Regions from separate parts of the Leisingera sp. ABM4_103 genome, predicted to be linked through region 1. Evidence: riboswitches for the same ligand, from Rfam matches in the RefSeq annotation. Region 1 holds a riboswitch; each other region holds the start of a gene.
What was found. A riboswitch is a leader RNA that binds a small molecule or an ion and turns the genes downstream of it on or off. The one in region 1 is predicted to bind cobalamin.
Positions count from the first base shown of each region.

Region 2: it holds a riboswitch for cobalamin, as region 1 does, so the genes downstream of both, ACXAED_RS10575 (aromatic ring-hydroxylating oxygenase subunit alpha) here and ACXAED_RS11850 (hypothetical protein) in region 1, are expected to answer to the same signal.
Region 3: it holds a riboswitch for cobalamin, as region 1 does, so the genes downstream of both, ACXAED_RS06045 (DUF4198 domain-containing protein) here and ACXAED_RS11850 (hypothetical protein) in region 1, are expected to answer to the same signal.
Region 4: it holds a riboswitch for cobalamin, as region 1 does, so the genes downstream of both, ACXAED_RS04650 (CbtB domain-containing protein) here and ACXAED_RS11850 (hypothetical protein) in region 1, are expected to answer to the same signal.

Region 1 covers NZ_JBSWTU010000005.1:2,101,183-2,103,375, forward strand. The annotation lists gene ACXAED_RS11840 (DNA polymerase III subunit gamma/tau) at 1-4, opposite strand, end outside; gene ACXAED_RS11845 (protein-tyrosine phosphatase family protein) at 198-728, shown strand; gene ACXAED_RS11850 (hypothetical protein) at 804-1,208, opposite strand; cobalamin riboswitch at 1,317-1,539, opposite strand; gene ACXAED_RS11855 (TetR/AcrR family transcriptional regulator) at 1,558-2,154, opposite strand.
Region 2 covers NZ_JBSWTU010000005.1:1,838,285-1,840,477, reverse strand. The annotation lists gene ACXAED_RS10580 (FAD-binding oxidoreductase) at 1-5, opposite strand, end outside; gene ACXAED_RS10575 (aromatic ring-hydroxylating oxygenase subunit alpha) at 10-1,245, opposite strand; cobalamin riboswitch at 1,354-1,555, opposite strand; gene ACXAED_RS10570 (alcohol dehydrogenase family protein) at 1,876-2,193, shown strand, end outside.
Region 3 covers NZ_JBSWTU010000005.1:925,404-927,596, forward strand. The annotation lists gene cbiM (cobalt transporter CbiM) at 1-500, opposite strand, end outside; gene ACXAED_RS06045 (DUF4198 domain-containing protein) at 511-1,296, opposite strand; cobalamin riboswitch at 1,440-1,654, opposite strand.
Region 4 covers NZ_JBSWTU010000005.1:637,064-639,256, forward strand. The annotation lists gene ACXAED_RS04640 (hypothetical protein) at 1-110, opposite strand, end outside; gene ACXAED_RS04645 (CbtA family protein) at 176-874, opposite strand; gene ACXAED_RS04650 (CbtB domain-containing protein) at 879-1,049, opposite strand; cobalamin riboswitch at 1,084-1,286, opposite strand; gene ACXAED_RS04655 (DUF1636 domain-containing protein) at 1,451-1,786, opposite strand.

The sequences.
Region 1 (2,193 bases):
TCATGGTGTCTCGTGCCGGATTCGGTGTGCGGGGTGGTCCGCGTTGCGCGCAGGGTATTGAAGCGCAGCCCGTTCGTCCACCGCAGAACGGGGCAATCCTCTGGCTGCAAAAGCACTTTGGGAATGTCCGCTGACCGGTTAGGCTGGGGCCGAGGGGGCAATGCGGGGAGGCAGGAACGCAGCGGCTAGGAGGCGGTATGCGATCTGAAGATACCTCTGATCCAGCAGCGCAGGATGAGGCGGCGCAAGCTGGGCTGACAATCCACGCGCTGTCCGCGGGCGGCGGCATTCTGGCGCTGTGCCGGCTGCCCGGTGCCGAGGGGGATTACCGCGGCGACCTGATCCAGATTTACCAATGGAAGCCGGGGCTGGTGTTCTCGATGACCACGGAGGCCGAGCACGTGGCCGCCGGGGCGCCGCGGCTGGGGGTGGACCTCCAGAGCATGGCCTGCCGCTGGCTGCACCTGCCGGTGCCGGATTTCGGCACGCCGCCGCCGGAGGTGGCGGCGAAATGGCCTGCCGCCAGCCGGTCGGCGCGGCAGGCGCTGGGCGGCGGCGGCCGGGTGCTGGTGCATTGCCGGGGCGGCTGCGGGCGCTCCGGGATGGCGGTGCTGCGGCTGATGGTGGAATGCGGCGAGGATCCGGCGCAGGCACTGGCGCGGCTGCGGTCGGTCAGGCCCTGCGCAGTGGAAACGGACGCGCAGCTCGACTGGGCCTGTGCACCGTAGAGCGGTAACCACAGGCGCATGAAAGAGTATATACGGCACCGCCCGGCCGAGAAGCCGGGCAGGTTGAATTTCAGGTCAAAGCGCCATCATATGTTCTGCTTGCCGCGCCTCTGCAGTTTTCGGCAGGGCCTCCATCAGCGCGCAGGGGCGGGCGTCCAGGCGGGAGGCGGCAAAGCCCGTGCCGTCGCGGCTGAGGATCGCATCGGCAAAGCGGTCGAGGCCCTCGCGCGGGGCACCCTCGCCGACGCCGCAGAACAGCCGGATCCGGTCATGGCTGGCGGCAAACTGCGCCGGGCAGGTGCGCGGGCAGCCGTCCAGCGCGGTGGTGCCGGTGATTTCAAAATCCTCTTGCGTCAGCGGCTTGGCCTTGGTCATCGCCTCGGCCAGCTTGGCGATCATCCGCTCTGCCGCTGGGCAAGGCTTCCCGAGGTATTTGCAATCCGTTGCCGCATAAAAATGCGTCTGGTCCGTCCACATCATATCTGCGCCCTCCGCGCGTGGTGCGGGGGTTTGGGTGACAAGAGACCGGATGAGAAAGCGGGAGTCCCGCGGTGCCATCAGACCCTGTCCGGACACCCCGCCCGGGTTCGAGTTACACGTTCGATGGCAGGTCTCCTGACTTGCGGGTCGCAGCTTTCCCGATCCTTCCCGGCCTCGTATCAGACCAGTGGCTCTATCGGGGTCGCTCGCCGCTTACAGTTGCGGGGGCAGTCGCGGACTTGGCCTTGCCTGGGGCGGGGCCGCACCGTGTTCCCTTTTCATCCCGGACACAAGATTCTGTGGCACGGGAACCATCACCACAAGCGGTAGCGGCTGGTTCCCTGAGTCGTCAATCGGTTTTCTGCAGCTGCATCTGGGTGTGCAGGGCGCGGATCACATCCGAATCGCGCCGCACCCGCGCCAGCTGCCAGCCGCCCTGCAGCAGGATATAGAAATTTTCCGCCGCCGCGCGCGCCTCATCCTGCGGGAGGCCTAGGCGCTGGGCGTGGCGGGCGGTGGCCGCGATCCAGCTCTCGAACAGGTCTGCGGCGTGCTGACGGAAGGCGTCGTTTTCCGGCCCGGCGAACAGGGTTGCAGAGACCGGGCAGCCGCTCCACTTGCCCTGCTTGTCAAAGAGTTTCGCCAGCTTGTAGCAGACCGTCTTGGCCCCGGCCTCGAAACTTGGGGCCGGGTCGAAGGCGGCGTCAATCAGGGCCAGCATCTGGTCCGAGGCCCAAGTGGACGCCGCCAGCGCGAGGTCGGACTTGCCGTTGGGGAAATGGTGGTAGAGCGAGCCCTTTGGCGCTTCGGCGGCGGCCAGCAATTCAGCCAGGCCAGTGCCGTTATAGCCCTTGTTCCGGAACAGGCCGGCGGCCGCCCGGATCAGCCGGTCCCGGGTCGGGGCCGAGCTGCCGGAAGGCGGGCTGGTTGTCGTCACGTCAGTCATAGCGGCAGCTTGACAGCATTAGACCAAATGGTCCAGTCA
Region 2 (2,193 bases), 260 kb from region 1:
CCCATGCGCTTACTCCGCCGCGATCAGGTGGCGGCCGGTCAGCGCGCGGGTCAGGTGCCCGGCATACCAGTTGGAGAACTGGATCACGCCGCTTTCCTGCACTTCCGAGTACGGGCCGGGCTCATAAGCGGGCGAGTTGATGCCCTGCTGGTTGTCTTCGACCACGATGCGGTCCTCGTCGTTGGTGGCAACCCAGACCTCGGTCAGCCGCTTCAGGTCATAGTCCTGGCCTTCGACGGCATCCTTGTGCACCAGCCATTTGGTGGTGACTTCGGTCTCGGTCGGGCTGATCGGGGTGACGCGGAACACGATGGAATGATCCGGCAGGAAGTGGTTCCAGGTGGTCGGATAGTGGAATTTCAGGAGCGTGCCCGCATCGGCAAAGGGCACCCGGCCCAGCTTCTTGGCTACTGCCGCCTTGCCGTCCATGGTATAGCTCTCGGCGCCCTCGTTCAGCGGCATCCGCGCCACCCGGTACTGGCCGCGCGCGTCGATCCTGAACTGTGCCGGGATGCCCGCGCCTTCGATGCGGTCGAAATGCTTCTGCAGGTGCGCCGGCGTCTCGCCGCCTTCGATGCCGGTGACGGACGGATCCTCCGGGAAGGTCCGGCACAGCGACGGGTGGTTGCCGCCGCAGTGATAGCACTCGCGGTTGTTCTCCCAGACCAGCTTCCAGTTGCCCTTCTCGATGATCGAGCTTTCATAGGCCACCTTGGCATTGCCCAGGTCGTGCGGCTCCAGATAGGGACGCGCCACCTCGGCAAATGCATCGAAATCCGGCGCTTCATCCGCCAGGCAGATGTAAATCAAACCCGCCAGATCGCGGCAGTGCACCGGCTTCAGCCCGTGCTTGGAGGCATCGAAATCCGGCCCCATGTCGCGCGCCCACAACAGCGAGCCGTCCAGCTCATAGGTCCACTGGTGGTAGGGGCAGACCAGTTTGGGCGAATTGCCTTTCTTCGCCTTGCAGACGACCGAGCCGCGGTGGCGGCAGGCATTGTGGAAGGCGCGCACCTGGCCATCGGTGCCGCGCACGATGATCACGTTGTAGGCGCCGACCTGATGGGTCACGAAATTGCCCGCCTTCGGGATCTCGCAGGCGGGAATGGCAAACAGCCACTCGCGATAGAAGATCTGCCGCATGTCCAGATCCAGAACGCCCGGATCGGTATAGAACGCCTGTTCCAGGGAATAGTTTTTCTGACGGGCCACCAGTTTGGCCAGAATCTCGCTGTCCTGAAGCATCTGCTTCTCTCCTTTGCCGCATCCCCGCGGCAGGTTGGCTTGGCTGCGGGCATGGATGGAGAGATCGCAGGCCACGCGCCTGCAACCGCCCCGCCGCCGCCCGCGGTTGACGTTTTTTGGGGCAAGGCTGGTTTCCGGACTGTCCCGGGGCCATTCGGCGGCGGGGCCTGGCACCTTCCCGAAGCCATTGGCTTCAGTGGTTTTTTTCCATGCCTTGCCCGGGGTCACCGTTGCGGGGGCAGTGCCGGAGTTTCACCAGCTTCCCAATTCTCCGCCCCGAAAGGGCGGCACCTTGCTGAGGCGGAAATTGCCCTAATCCCGGCCCGCAAGCGGAGACAAATCCGACCCGCCGAAACCGGAAAAAGACATGCATGTTTGGGGGGGGCCGGCGGGACAGGGATGTCCAAAATCTCAAACCGGCATCCGCCAGCCTGTTTGCGGCAAGGCGCTGATCTTTGGTGTATTTCCCCTCGAACCAGACACAAGGACCAATTCGCGGGGTGGTGGCCAGCAGGCAGGCCGGGCTGCGCCGCCGGATTCCGCCCTTGCCGCCGCCCCCGCCCTGCGGGCAATAATTGCGCCAAGTTCAAAGACCTTTCACCAACCCCGCGTGATCAGAAAAGGCCGCCCATGCCCGGACCCGAAACACACAGCAGCGTTAAAACCATGATGGCCGTCGTGACCACCGGAAACGGCGGCTATGACAAGCTTGAATACAAAGCCGTACCGATCCCGGAGCCCGCAGAGGGGGAGCTTTTGCTGCGGGTCCTCGCAGCTGGGGTGAACAACACCGAAATCAACACCCGGCTCGGGTGGTATTCCTCCAGCGTGACAACGGACACCGCCGCGGCCGCCGGCCATCAGGAGACCCATGCCGAGCAAAAGGCCGACGGCGGCTGGAACAAGGCAACCCCCTTCCCCCTGATCCAGGGCACCGACTGCTGCGGC
Region 3 (2,193 bases), 1.2 Mb from region 1:
ACAAGCTTGGCGGCTAGAATGAACTCATCGCCGGACAGCATTAGCGAGAAGGCTACGGCCAATGTCGTTGCCGCTATCGCAGCTCCGCCTCCGATACCGCCCCAGATCGCGCCGTGCAGCGGCGAGCCGCGAGCCACCAGCGGGCGGAAAGCCAGTCCCACCAGAACAGCGGGCAAGGCGATATTCACGGCATTCACGCCCAGCACGGTCAGCCCGCCAAAGCCAAAGAACACCGCCTGCAACAACAACCCGACAAACAGTGCCGGAAACGCGGCCCATCCCAGAACCAGCCCGGCCAGCCCGTTCAGGATCAGGTGAACCGAACTGGGCCCGATCGGGACATGTATCAGTGAAGCCACGAAGAAACTGGCCGAAAGAACCCCTGCCGCCGGAATGCGCTCCAGCGGCAGGCTGCGCAGACCCATGGCGATACCGCCGGCTGCAGCAACAGCGCCGCCAATCACTACCGGGTTTGACAGAGCGCCGTCTACGATATGCATCGGTCTGCTTTCACTTCAGCTCTTCAGCGTGGATCCACAGCACAGCATCCTGGCTGAGTTCCTTGCCGTCGTGCTCGGTTACCGGGCCGGACCCCAGAGCGGCAAAACCCCAGTAGCCTGCTTTCGGGATGCCGAAGGAAAACACGCCGTTCTGGTCCGCGATAGCAACGATCGCTCCGCCCGGCATCTCACCCACGGTGGGATCGGTGGCCGAAAACGCTTTGAGGTCAGGCTCGGCCGCCATGAACTCGATCTCGATTTCAGCACCGGGGACCGGCGCGCCGCCCGCCAGAACCTGACCGGAAAAGGTGGATCCGACGATCACGTTGTAAGGCTTGTTCAACGGCAGAATTTCGGTGGCCAGACCAACCGGCTTATCCCAGTCGGTCGGCAAAGTGTTTCGGTTCAGCACGACTTTTGAGATCTGTTGAATATAGATATCTTCGCTTTCCTCGTAGTAGGGCGAAGGCACGGTCACCACGACATAGTCGCCGGAGCGTTTCACCGGGACGGACGCCTTGTAGGCCGAAGCTTCGTTTTCAGCGCCCTTGAAAGTGGCGGGTTCAAGGCGATCCGAAAGGTCGGTCTTTTCGCCTTTGTGGATCATGAAGAATTCTTCCGGCGCGCCCATGTCCATAGCGTATCCGTTTGACATGGGATGCCAGAAAACCAGGCCCATCGGCACGTCACCGGGCTTCTCGATCAGCGCTCTTTCGGTGTAATTCAGCTGGAAATGCGCCGACGCGGCGGCAGGCAGGGAAACGGCCAGTGCTGCGGCCAGATAGTTCAGTTTCATTTCGTCCTCATTCGACGATGCAGGCGCACCTGCAATCAGGAATGAACAACGGGGAGTATTGGCACGGAGTTGCCGGAACGGCCGTCGCGCCAGACGCTCACCCCGGCGTCCGGTGGAAAAGGGCAGAAACTCCGCAAGCGGGGCCTCGGTCCTTGCGTCCGGCAGGTCTCCTGACTCGCGGGTCCTGGTTCGGCTGGCCTTCCCGGGGATGATCCCAGTGGCGTCTTCAGCGTCACTCACCGCTCACAGTTGCGGGGGCAGTCACGGATTTGGTCCCTTTTGGGTACGCCGCACCGTGTTCCCTATTTCTTCCGCTGCGCATTGAAACACTTGCGGAACCGGTCACACTGGTTGAATGGCAAAACCGAATTTCTGAGTCAAGCGTCTTGCCTTCTGCTCAGTCACGGGATTGGCACTGCAGATGACTGTTTCCGGACTTCAACGGCCAGCTGGCAAGCCTGAGTGATGCGCGCAAACGGTGGCCGGTTGCCAACGGCGTTCCTTTCGTGTGCCCCGGTTTGGCAGGCTAAGACCACCACCGGATTGTTGATTGCCCGAGCCCGGCAGAGATAGTCCAAAGCACAGTACGTTCTGCCGGTATTGGGTTTTCCTTGCCCCTTGTTCGATCAGGATTTGGGGCTCTTCTGACCTGCAGAAGGCTTCCCGTTTAGAATCTCGCCTCGCAACCCGGCGTTAAAACCCTCGCGGCCCCGGTCCCCAGAGTGATACCAGTTCGCTTCAAGCGGCAACAACTGCGCTCCCACCCTGTATTGCCCTCTCTGCGACACGAGGTCTTCCGAAGGTAAAATCAGGGAACGCTTGACCACTAGCGGAACAGGAGGCGCGAACAGGACAGTTGGAGACACGCAAAAGGAAAGGTTCTGTCGCAAATGGCAG
Region 4 (2,193 bases), 1.5 Mb from region 1:
CTGCCATGGTCATGGCCATCGAAGGTGACGCCATTGCCGGCTGCGATCACGAAGCCGGCACCGCCGCCGAACACCAGGCCGATGGCAAATAGAGCGAGTGAGCGGGACACATCGGTTTCCTCAAAAATGAATGTCCCCGCCAGGCGAACCTGGTGGGGATCTGGCTGAGGCGGAATCAGGCGGCTGCTTCTGCGCGCTTGCCTTCGGCTTGCCAGAAGTATCCGGCGAAGCTGCCCAGAAGCACCCAAGCGGCCATACCGACGCCAAAGGCACGGGCGGCAAAAAGCGCGCCGATCTCGGTCGGAACCGGGCCGGTGAAACTCTCGGGCTCAGGCGCGCCGACTACATGCGGCGCCAGCAGCAGCAGGGCCGCGACGGCATAGCCCGCCAGGCTGCCGCCATAGGCGATCAACCACATGGCAACGCCGGCGGTAGCCACAGTTGCCCCCCACCAGATCTGGCGCGCGTCAACATCGGCGGCGGCCACACCCGGAACCTCCGGCGCCAACGTTAGACCAGGCGCGAAGTGGAAGGTGATGAAACCCGCCAAGCCCCATAGAATGCCGGTGCGCGCGTTGATTTCATGGCCCTGACGTTCGGCCACCGACATCAGTGCTGCCATCACCAGCGCATAGCCGGTGTAGGTCAGCATGGTGAAGATGATGCTCAGGCCATCGCGCATCGGCTCGGCGAACATGCCGGGCAGGTCGGGGTGCGCGGTTACGGGATCAGCGCCGAAATGCACCAGCTCGCCGCCCTCGTAGAGTTCGGCGTGGAGCAGCACGGGCTGCACGAAATACAGCTGCAGCAGGGCGGTAATCAGCCCTGCTGCAGCACCAGCGAACAGGCCGCTGGTCAGAATGCGACTGAACATGGCCTTAGTGGCAGGGGAAGCCAGTTGCGTGGCGCACGTCATGCGCGGCGTCGTGCAGGGCAGATGCCTGAACATGGCCGGTCAGCGTGATGATCCCCAGCCCCAGAACCACTGCAAACAGTGCCGGAAGTACACTCGTGCCAGCGGCGGAAGCCTTAAGCGTCTTGGTCGTCATTTGTCGTCCTCCTTACCGTCACACCCGACGGCATAAGTTGCGTTCCCATACGGCCGGTCTCCTGACTCGCGGGTCGCAGCTGCCTTCCTCCTTCCCGGCTTGCGCCAGTGGCTAGTGGAAGGCCGCTCGCCGCTCACAGTCGCGGGGGCGGTTGAGGCTTCGGTGCCGCGATTTGGTCCACCGTCCTCATTCCCGTTTCAGTCCCGATGCTTAGGCACCATCAGACACCGTATCATGTGGTAATGCCCCGTGCGGAGGAGTCCGGTCAAGGATGATTCCGCCAATTTACAACACGTCAGCGTCATGCACGGGCGGAAACCGGAAGGCAGGAACCCCTGATAATTTCCGATTTCTCGGCAAAAAAACTGCTGGATCTCTTTGTCCTGCCCGCAGCAGGCGGTTCAGTCCAGATCCGCAGGGATGCGGGCGATCACCTTAAACCGCAGTCGGCCCAGCGGCCTGGCATCGGCAAAATTGCCATCCGGGCTAACCTCATACATCCGCAGGAAGGTCAGGATGTCCGGCAGGTCACCCGCGGTGATTTCCCCGAACAGATAGGCGGTCTTCCCGCTTTGCCGCATAGCTAGGGTTTGCGGCCGCTTGCAACCGGACATACATTCCACCTGCTGCAACCTTACCTTTCCTCCCGAAGCCTCCAACGCCGCGGCGACCTGCCCCAAAAAGGCTGGATCCGCGTCGCGGCAGGTCCGGCATAAGGTGAGTGTGGGCAGGCTCATGCGCCGAACAGGTCCTAAATCGAGCGATCTTTTGGAAGCCTACGTCGCTTGGTCTCTTGCAAGCTTGGCTTCAATGCCAGTTTTGAAGCCAAATTTCCAAAAGAGTCCATAGTCAGTTTTGAGGCAAATGTGCTTGGGGGCAGCTTGCTGACGCAAGTCGCTCGAATGCTTTCTGTCCAGAACTTCGCCACGCGGAGCACAGAGGCGGACAAACCGTAGAATCCAGGTATTGCGAAGTATCGCGAGCGGCCCTGCGGGTTAGAACTGTTGCCCTCTAGCAGCCTTAGGGGTGGCAAACACTGCCTTCCCATTCCCTCGCAACCGAAGCAAGGATTGAGCAGCCGCGGCGAAGGACGGATTCATCCCGTTCACTGCCAGTCCATGACCGACCAGGTGAACGGCACTGG